2 regions of the Tessaracoccus lubricantis genome follow, and region 2 is predicted to be linked to the other one. Evidence: predicted binding sites of a transcription regulator. Region 2 holds the regulator's gene; the other holds the start of a gene.

Region 1 (4,414 bases), 100 kb from region 2:
GAACGCTGCCGCATGCGCCTTGCAGAACCCGAACGAGGCGAACGACTCGAGGATGGCCCAGATCTCCTCGCACAGCGCCGCCGGGTAGCCGTTGCCCAGGGCCTTCGGGACGAACCACTCCTTGACCTTCGCCTGGCCCTCGCGGTCCCCCAGCGCACGGCGCACCTCGTCGCCCTGCGCCAACGAGCAGCCGGTGACGATGGAGATGATCTGGATGATCTGCTCGTGGAAGACCACCACGCCGCACGTCTGCTCCAGCGCCGGGATGAGGCTGGGATGGAGGTACTCCGGCTCCGTCCAGCCCTGCCGGGCCTCGAGGAACGGGGTGACCATGTCCGACTTCACGGGCCCCGGCCGGAACAGCGAGATGTCGACGATGATGTCGTGGAACGTCTCCGGCCCGAACTTGCCCACCAGTTCGCGCTGCCCGGGTGACTCGATCTGGAAGCAGCCCAGCGTGGCGCGGTGGGCGATCATGTCGTAGACCTCCGGGTCGTCGAACGGCGCGAGCGCGTCGATGTCGGGCGCGGGGCCGGCGGTGCGTTCGATCTCCGTGAGCGCATGCGCCATGGCCGACTGCATGCGGATGCCCAGCACGTCGAGCTTGAGCAGCCCGAGGTCCTCCACGTCGTCCTTGTCGAACTGGCTCATGGGGTAGCCGCCGAAGCTGTATTCCAGCGGGGTGCGCTGGCCCAGCGAGGAGTCGCTGAGGATCACGCCGCACGGGTGCAGCGCGATGTGCCGTGGCAGGCCGTCGAGTGACTCGACCAGGGAGAACAGCACGTCGAGGCGCTCCTCCCCCAGCCCCGCGGCGCGCAACTCGGGGAGGTCGCGCAGCGCGGCGCGGGCGTCCCTGGCCCGGATGTGCGGGAACGCCTTGGCCATGGCGTCGATCTCCACCGGTGGGAGGCTGAGCGCCGCGCCGACGTCGCGCACGGCGTGGCGCACGCGATAGGTCTCGATCATCGCGACGCACGCCACCCGCTGCGCGCCGAAGGTGGCCAGGATCTCGTCGTAGACCTCCGTGCGGCGCGCCGACTCGACGTCGAGGTCGATGTCGGGCAGCGCCATGCGCAGCGGCGACAGGAACCGCTCCATGATGAGCCCGTACCTCATCGGGTCCACGCCGGAGACCCCCAGCGCGTAGTTGACGAGGCTTCCGGCGCCCGACCCGCGGGCGGCGCAGCGGATGCCCATGCCCCGGATGAGTCCCACCACGTCCGCCACGGTGAGGAAGTAGGACTCGAAGCCCAGCTTGCCGATGACGGCCAGCTCGTCGTCGAGGCGCTCCAGCGTCTGCCCGTCCGGGGTGCCGTACCGCTCTGCCAGGCCCGTCTCGCAGCGGGCGCGCAGCACGCCGGCCGCCTCCTGCGCGGTGGTGCCGAGGGTCTCGAACTCCGGCAGCCGGATCTCGCCCAGCCCGATGTCACCGATGGGGTCGAGCATGCACCGCTCCGCCAGGCCGCGGGTGGCGGCCAGGAGGGACGCCGCATCAGGCCGGCCCGCCAGCAGCGAGGCCTCACCGGCGACCAGCACCATCTCGTCGGTGCCCTTGAGGTGGCCCTCCGCGTTGCGGCGGTCGATGTTGCGCACGTCCAGTGGCACGAGGCGCCGGGCGGCGTCGAGCACGTCGACGGTGACGGCCTGCTCGCGGCGGGCCATCCGCACCATGTTGGTGAGCACCACGGGCACCCCGAGGGCGTCTGCCAGCCGGATGAGCCCGGCGGCCTGGTGCGCGGAGGCGACCCCGCGGCCCCCGGTCTGGTGGTTGGTGGCCGCGAGGAACAGCCCGTCGCCCAGTTCGGTGCGCCACCTGCGCACCTCCTGGGTCGCCTCCTGTGGGCGCCCGGCCACGAGCAGTTCACCCGGCTGCGAATCCGCGCCCAGCAACACCACCACGTCCCGGCCCGCGCAGTGCTGCGCGATGACCTCGCGGGTCACCACCGGATCTGAGCGCTCCCCCGCCTGCTGGGCCGCGGTGATGAGCTGGCACAACGCGCCCCACCCCGAGCGGGAGGTGGCGAGCACGACGGCGCGCGGGAGCCGCTCGTCGCGCAACTGGCCGCCACGTGCCGCCGTGGGGCGACGGCGGGCCAGCCACCCGTCGGGGCGCACCGCCAGGTCCACGCCCACGATGGGCGAGATCCCTGCCGCCAGGCACGCCTTGGCGAACCGGACGGCGCCGTAGAGCCCGCCGCGGTCAGTGATGGCGAGCGCGTCCATGCCGTGCTCCACGGCCCGCGCCACCAGCGCGCTGGGGTGCGAGGCGCCGTACTGGAAGGAGTAGCCGGAGGCCACTCTCAGGTGGGTGAACATCAGTCGAGCACCGCCTGGAGCCGCCAGTCCTCCGCGCCCATGGTGCGCGCCAGTTCGTAGACGCCACGGTGCCGGCCGTTGCCCGCCTCGACGCGCCAGACCTCGAGTTCGCCCAGGAGGTCCGACCCGGCGGGCTGCTCGACGCTCTCGCCCCGGGCGGCGCGTGCCTGCTGCCCCGCCCACCACGGCGTGGCGCGGCTCCACCTGGCCTGCACCTCCTTGACGAGCAGCAGCCTGTCGCGCCAGATGAACTGCCTCGGCTCATCGGCGAACAGGACGAAGATGGGGTCGTCGTATCTGCGCATGGGGTACCTCCCGGGGAACACTCAATGGAACGAACTGTGTTTCTCGACCCGGGAGCCCCGGCCCGGAGTGGGGGTCGAATCCACGCCGGGCCGGGGCGGCCCATCACCCCACGCCTGATGCCGACCAGAGCTTCCCCGAACTAATCGAACAGGCGTACGGTGATATTCATCATAGATCGACCGTCCGACAAAAGAAAAGGGGTGGGGTGACGCCCTACGATGGGTCCCATGCTCATCGTCCGAGGCGCCACGCTGGCCGGCATGGCCACCGCCGCGCGGCTGGCCCGGCTGGGGCACGCCGTGACCCTCGACGCCGCCGGGCACACCGCCGCACCGCTGCCGGACGTCATCGTCCTGCCTGCCACCTGGCGAGACCTGTTCAAGAAGTCGGGCGCGCACCTCGTCACCGCCCTCAACGCCGCCGGGCTGGCCCTGACAGAGGCCCCGCCCACCCGTCACGCACTCGGTGACGGCACGGTGCTGGACCTCCCGGCCGAGCGCGGCGCCCAGTACCACGCCTTGTCAGCCGCCTTCGGGCAGGCCGAGGCGGTGCGCTGGCGCGACCTGCTCGACGACCTGCTGCCCGTCTGGGAGGCCTTCCGCCGCCATGCACTGGAGGGCACCGAACCGGTCCGCACGAAGCGGCAGCGCGCCTCGCTGTGGCTCGACCGGACGGTGGCGGACGTCGCCGGCAGGCTGCAGACGCCGCTGTCGGAGGTGGTGCTGGCAGTGGGCCCGGACCGCCCGGGCACGGCCGCCCTCCCGCTCCTGCTCGAGCGGATGTTCGGGCGCTGGCAGCTCACCGACGATACGGGCGCGCCCCAGCCCACGCAGCGGCTCGTCGACCTCCTGGCGCAGCGGCTGGCCGAACGCGGGGTACGGACCGTGGAATCGCACGCCGGCCCGGCCCACGTCGACTGCCGACCCCACGCCGTGCGGGCCCGATGGTGGGCACGGCCCGTGCTCGGCACGCCGATCGACGACGGCGGCCAGCTGCGGGCATCCGCCACGTCGCCTGCCGGCCCGGCGCCCTGGGGGCAACTGGCCAGCGCCGCCCTGGCCGTGTACGCGCTGCACGAACGGCTCACCGGCGAGGACCCGCGCCCCACCAACAAGGAGTTCGCGCTGCCCCGCCTGCCGCGCCCTCGTTAGGCGTCAGGGCGACGCAGCCACCGCCACAGCAGCAGCGCGCCGAGGGCGACGACCACGAGGACGACGGCGAGGTCGGGCACGCCGAGGCCCACCTCGCGCAGCCACGACTCGAGGCGGAACTGCTGCGTGGCGTCCAGGATGCCGCCGATGCCGGTGGTGGCGTCGGTGGTGACGAACAGCACGCCGACGCCGACGAACAGCAGTCCGGAGACGAGCCCCACCACCGAGGTGGTGAACGGGCCGACCGCCAGTGGACGGGGCCGCAGCCGCTCCCCCAGCCGGAGCCGGTTCCACAGCAGCGACAGGACCACCAACGGCACCACCATGCCGGCCCCGAAGAGCGCCAGCAGCAGGCCACCCCGCACGGCGTTGCCGCCCACGGCTGCGACGGTCAGCACCGCGCCCAGCAGCGGGCCCGTGCAGGCGCCGGCCAGGCCGTAGGTCATGCCGAGCAGCACCGCCCCGACCGGGCCGCTCGGGTCGCCGCGCTGGGCGAGCCCGGGGACGGGCAACCGGATGCCGAGCGCCACGATGACGCCGAACGCGATCAGCACGATGCCGCCCGCCAGCGCGAGGGTGTCGCGGTGCCTGGTCAGCAGCCCGCCGAGCGCCCCAGCGGCCAGGCCCAGCGGCACGAGGGT
Region 2 (4,414 bases):
TAGGCCTTCACCACGCGGTCGATGAGCGTGCGCAGCGAGTCCTCGCGCGCATCGGTGCCGACGGCGCCGCGGAAGTACTTCGTGGTCACGATGGTGGATGCGTTGACGCTCCAGGACGAGGGGAACTCGACACCGTGCTGCTCGAAGACGGTCTCGCCGGTCTTCCAGTTGGTCTGCACCACGTCGCGACGGTCCCACTCGACCTCGTCATACGGGTGCACGCCGGGCTTGGTGAAGACTCGCTCGATGACGAGACCCTTGGGCGCTGTATCGGAGGACTTGCGGCGGGAGGCCCGCGCGGCTGTCGCTGTCATGGTCAAACCCCTCTGATGTGTTGTTGATGATGGTGCTGGTGGATGTTGGACAGTGGTGGCGCTGAACGGCTGTTCAGCTCAGGAGCGGCTCTTGCGCCGTGCTCCGCTGGAGGGCCTCTGCGCCCTCGGGGGCCGGCTCGCGGGTGATCGAACTGAGCCGCAGCGCGTCGATCTCCCGCTGGAAGTCGTCGACCGACTCATAGTTCTTGTAGACGCTGGCGAAGCGGAGGTAGGCGACCGCATCGAGTTCCTCCAGCGGGCCGAGGATGGCCACGCCGATCTGCTCCGACGGGATCTCGGCCTGGCCGGAGGCCCGAAGGGACTCCTCGACCCGCTGCGCGAGTGCTGCCAGTTGGGCCTGCGTCACCGGACGGCCCTTGCAGGCCTTCGACACGCCCCGCATCACCTTCTCGCGGCTGAAGGACTCGACGACGCCGGATCGCTTCACGACCGTGAGGATGATCTGCTCGATGGTGGTGAACTTGCGTTCGCACATGGGGCACATGCGACGGCGGCGGATCGCCGAGCCGTCCTCGGCTGCGCGCGAATCCGACACCTTGGTGTCGCAGTGGCGGCAGAACGGGCAATGCACGTGCGGGGCCTTCCTCGAGCAGTGGAGCGGGTGGACAACAGTGCCACATCGACGCGAGCCCCACAAGTTGCGAATCATGTTCGAATCACAACTTGTAGTGGAATCACATCAGTGCAACCACTAGATGTAGGGATCACACTAGGCCGCTGTTCTCCGGAAGGCAAGGGACACGCCCAACTGGATCTGCGTGTCCGACGGGCTGCGGCGCGAAGCCGCTCAGCCCTGCGTGACGTGCGCCCAGGCGGGGTCCCCGGCCACGTACGCGGTGGCGGGATCAGGCGCTGCGACGGCGTCTACCAACTCGACGGCGGACACCGCGCCACCCACCAGTGCCAGCAGTGACACGACGGCGACCTTGGCCACCAGCCAGGGCGAACGGGGTTCAGGGCTCACGACCCGGCAGGAGGCAGGCGCGGCCGTGCGCCCCGGAAGGGCCGTGCGTGCCGGATGCAGACGGGGGAGGTGGGGCTCCGGGCGCGCGGCCGGAGACAGGGTGACGACTCGGCGACGGGGCGTGCCGACGACCTGGAAGCGAAGTGCGCTCGTGGTGGCCATGGTGTGACCTCTTTCATCCCTAGAACAACCGTTCGATTGAAAATGTAGCGCATCCGCCGTTCCCAATCAAACACTCGTTCGAAGCGTGTCGTGCGCCACGGGTTTTCGTGGCGAGGATCAGTCAACAGGGCCCCTCCGACATTTTTGGTGCCCGCGACACGCTGGATTATTTCGAACACGTGTTCATGCAGGGCGCTAGGATGAGGGCCATGGCTGAGAAGACGAAACGACCACGCCGCGGACGCCCGAGCAATGCCGAGATCGAAGCACAGCTCGCCGAGCTGCCCATCCCTGACGGGCCCGACTTTGGCCTCACCCGCCGCCAGCTGGCCCTGGTGCACGTCATCCGCAACGCGATCGAGGAACTCGGCTACCCGCCGAGCATCCGGGAGGTGGCAGATCGGGCCGGCCTGGCGTCGACCTCCTCAGTCACCTACCAGCTGCGCATGCTGGAGCAGAAGGGCCTGATCCGCCGTGACCCGAACCGCCCCCGGGCGGTCGTGCTGACGCTCCCGGAGGTGGACCAGTTCGGTAGGCAGCTGGACTCCACCCAGACGTGGGACGCTCGCCCGTCGGCGGTGGCGGCCCCCGTCGTGGGTCGTATCGCGGCCGGCGGTCCCATCCTCGCCGAGGAGCACGTCGAGGATGTCTTCGCGCTGCCCAAGCAGGTGGTCGGCGACGGCCAGGTGTTCCTGCTCGAGGTCAAGGGCGATTCGATGATCGACGCGGCCATCTGCGACGGAGACTGGGTGGTGGTGCGCCAGCAGCCTGACGCCACCAACGGGGACATCGTGGCCGCACTGCTCGACGACGAGGCCACGGTGAAGACCTACAAGTTCAAGCAGGGCAAGGTGTGGCTCCTGCCGCACAATGAGCGCTACTCCCCCATCGACGGCACCCACGCCGCCATCATGGGGAAGGTCGTCGCGGTCCTCCGCAAGATCTGAGCGTCAATCGGTGTCGCCGCGGAGGCGGCGTAGCGCGGACACCGCTACGTCGCCATCCGTGGTGGTCCAGAAGTCCGGCAGCGACGCCGTGAGGAAGGACCCGTATCGCGCGGTGTCCAGGCGGGGGTCGAGCATGGCCACCACTCCCCTGTCCTCCGAACGCCTGATCAGCCGGCCCGCGCCCTGGGCGAGCAGCAGCGCCGCGTGCGTGGCCGCCACACTCATGAAGCCGTTGCCGCCCGCGTCGTCGACGGCCTTCTTCCTGGCCTGCATGAGGGGGTCGTCGGGACGGGGGAAGGGGATCTTGTCGATGATCACCAACTGGCACGCCTCGCCGGGCACATCGACGCCCTGCCACAGCGACATCGTGCCGAACAGCGCGGTGGTGGGCTCCTCGAGGAAGCGCCTCGTCAGTTCGGACAGTTGGGCGTCGCCCTGGCACAGGATGGTCAGCTCCGGCAGCTCGCGCCGGCAGTACTCAGCCGCCTGGTCCGCCGCCCGCCGCGATGCGAACAGCCCCAGCGCACGCCCCTCGGCGGCCCACACGAGCTGCGCGATCTCGGCAAGGGTCTTCTCGTGCAGCCCGTCGCGGCCCGGCGGCGGGAGCCGACGCGCGACGTACAGGATGCCCTGCTTGCGATAGTCGAAGGGCGAGCCGACGTCGATGCCCCGCCACCCGAACTCGTCGGCGGCCCCGCTCGCATCGTCGATGCGATCTGCCGCGCGCAGCCCGACGGCGCCGGCGGCCGGCTCGAAGGCGCCGCCGAGCGTGAGCGTGGCCGAGGTGAGCACCGTCGGCCCCTGCCCGAAGACCTGCTCCCGAAGGAGGCCCGCCACGTTCAGCGGGGCGACGTAGGCCGTCCGGCCCATGATCTCGGACTCGGTCACCCACACCACGTCCTGCTCCTTGAGGGCGGCGATGCGATCCGCGACGTCGAAGACCTCCTTGACCGCCGAGGTCGCCTGTTGGCGCTCCGGGTCATCGGTCACCTTGCCCAGGGCGCTGGCCACCTTGCGGGCCACGTCGCGGAGCGCGGCTGCGGCGTACGGCAGCGGCGCGGACGCCTGCGTGATGCGGGTCAACTCGGACTCGTCCAGGGCCTCGCGCAGCGACTCGACCTGGTCCAGGAAGTCCATCCCCAGGTCGTCGTCCAGCCAGGCGAGCGAGCGCCGCGCGGCGCGGTCCACGACCGCAGGGGTCAGTTCATCCGTGGCCGCCGTCGTGATGCGGCTCACGAGCTCGTGTGCCTCGTCCACCACCAGCGCCGCATGCTCCGGCAACGCGGTGCCGCCGTGCATGGCGTTGATGGCCAGGAGTGCGTGGTTGGTGACGATGAGGTCCGCCTCGCGCGCCACCTCACGCGACCGCTCCACGAAACACTCCGCTCCGAACGGGCAGGCCGTCACGCCGAGGCACTCGCGGGTGGGGATGGACACCTGGGCCCAGCCGCGGGCGGTGTGCGTGGGGGCGTCGTCGCGGTCTGCGAGGCCGCCGCGCTCTGCCTCCCCCTCGACCCACTCCCTCAGCGCCAGCACCTCGGCACCCAGCCTGCTGACCTCGTCGCCCTTCGAACGGGCAGCGGCCTCGGCCACCGCGCCGGCTCCGACGAGCGAGCCCTGGTCATGGTCTCCGCCAGAGCGTGCGCGGTAGAGGCAGGCATGGTTCGTGCGTCCCTTGAGGATGGCGGCCTTCGGACGTTGCCCAGTGACCTCCTCCACCGCGTCGAGCGCCGTGGGGATGTCCTTGTTCGCAAGCTGCGCCTGGAGGGCCAGGGTGGCCGTGGCCACGACGACGACCTCGCCGGTGTCGACGCAGCGCGCCAGCGCGGGCGCCAGGTAGCCCAGCGACTTGCCTGTGCCGGTACCCGCCTGCACCAGCAGGTGCGTGTCCGCCTCGAACGCCGCGGCCACCGCCTCGGCCATCGCCTGCTGGCCGGGACGGGCCTCGCCGCCGATGTCGCCGACTGCGGCGGCCAGGATGGCGCCGTGGTCAGTCACGGGTGAAC

Evidence for each region. The regulator LexA, encoded in region 2, represses DNA repair genes until DNA is damaged. The targets are predictions, from matches to a motif close to TCGAACANNTGTTCGA.
Region 1: a site for LexA is predicted at 2,766-2,781, ahead of ABEA30_RS11770 (DUF6504 family protein). Genes of this name have one in related genera too.

What each region holds. Positions count from the first base shown of each region.
Region 1 covers NZ_BAABLV010000036.1:138,355-142,768, forward strand. Annotated here, with positions in the region: gene ABEA30_RS11765 (DNA polymerase III subunit alpha) at 1-2,316, opposite strand, end outside; gene ABEA30_RS11770 (DUF6504 family protein) at 2,316-2,621, opposite strand; gene ABEA30_RS11775 (hypothetical protein) at 2,850-3,773, shown strand; gene ABEA30_RS11780 (cytochrome c biogenesis CcdA family protein) at 3,770-4,414, opposite strand, start outside.
Region 2 covers NZ_BAABLV010000036.1:33,452-37,865, forward strand. Annotated here, with positions in the region: gene ABEA30_RS11265 (vitamin B12-dependent ribonucleotide reductase) at 1-314, opposite strand, end outside; gene nrdR (transcriptional regulator NrdR) at 388-906, opposite strand; gene ABEA30_RS11275 (hypothetical protein) at 1,123-1,461, opposite strand; gene lexA (transcriptional repressor LexA) at 1,671-2,408, shown strand; gene ABEA30_RS11285 (ATP-dependent DNA helicase) at 2,412-4,331, opposite strand; gene hflX (GTPase HflX) at 4,399-4,414, opposite strand, start outside.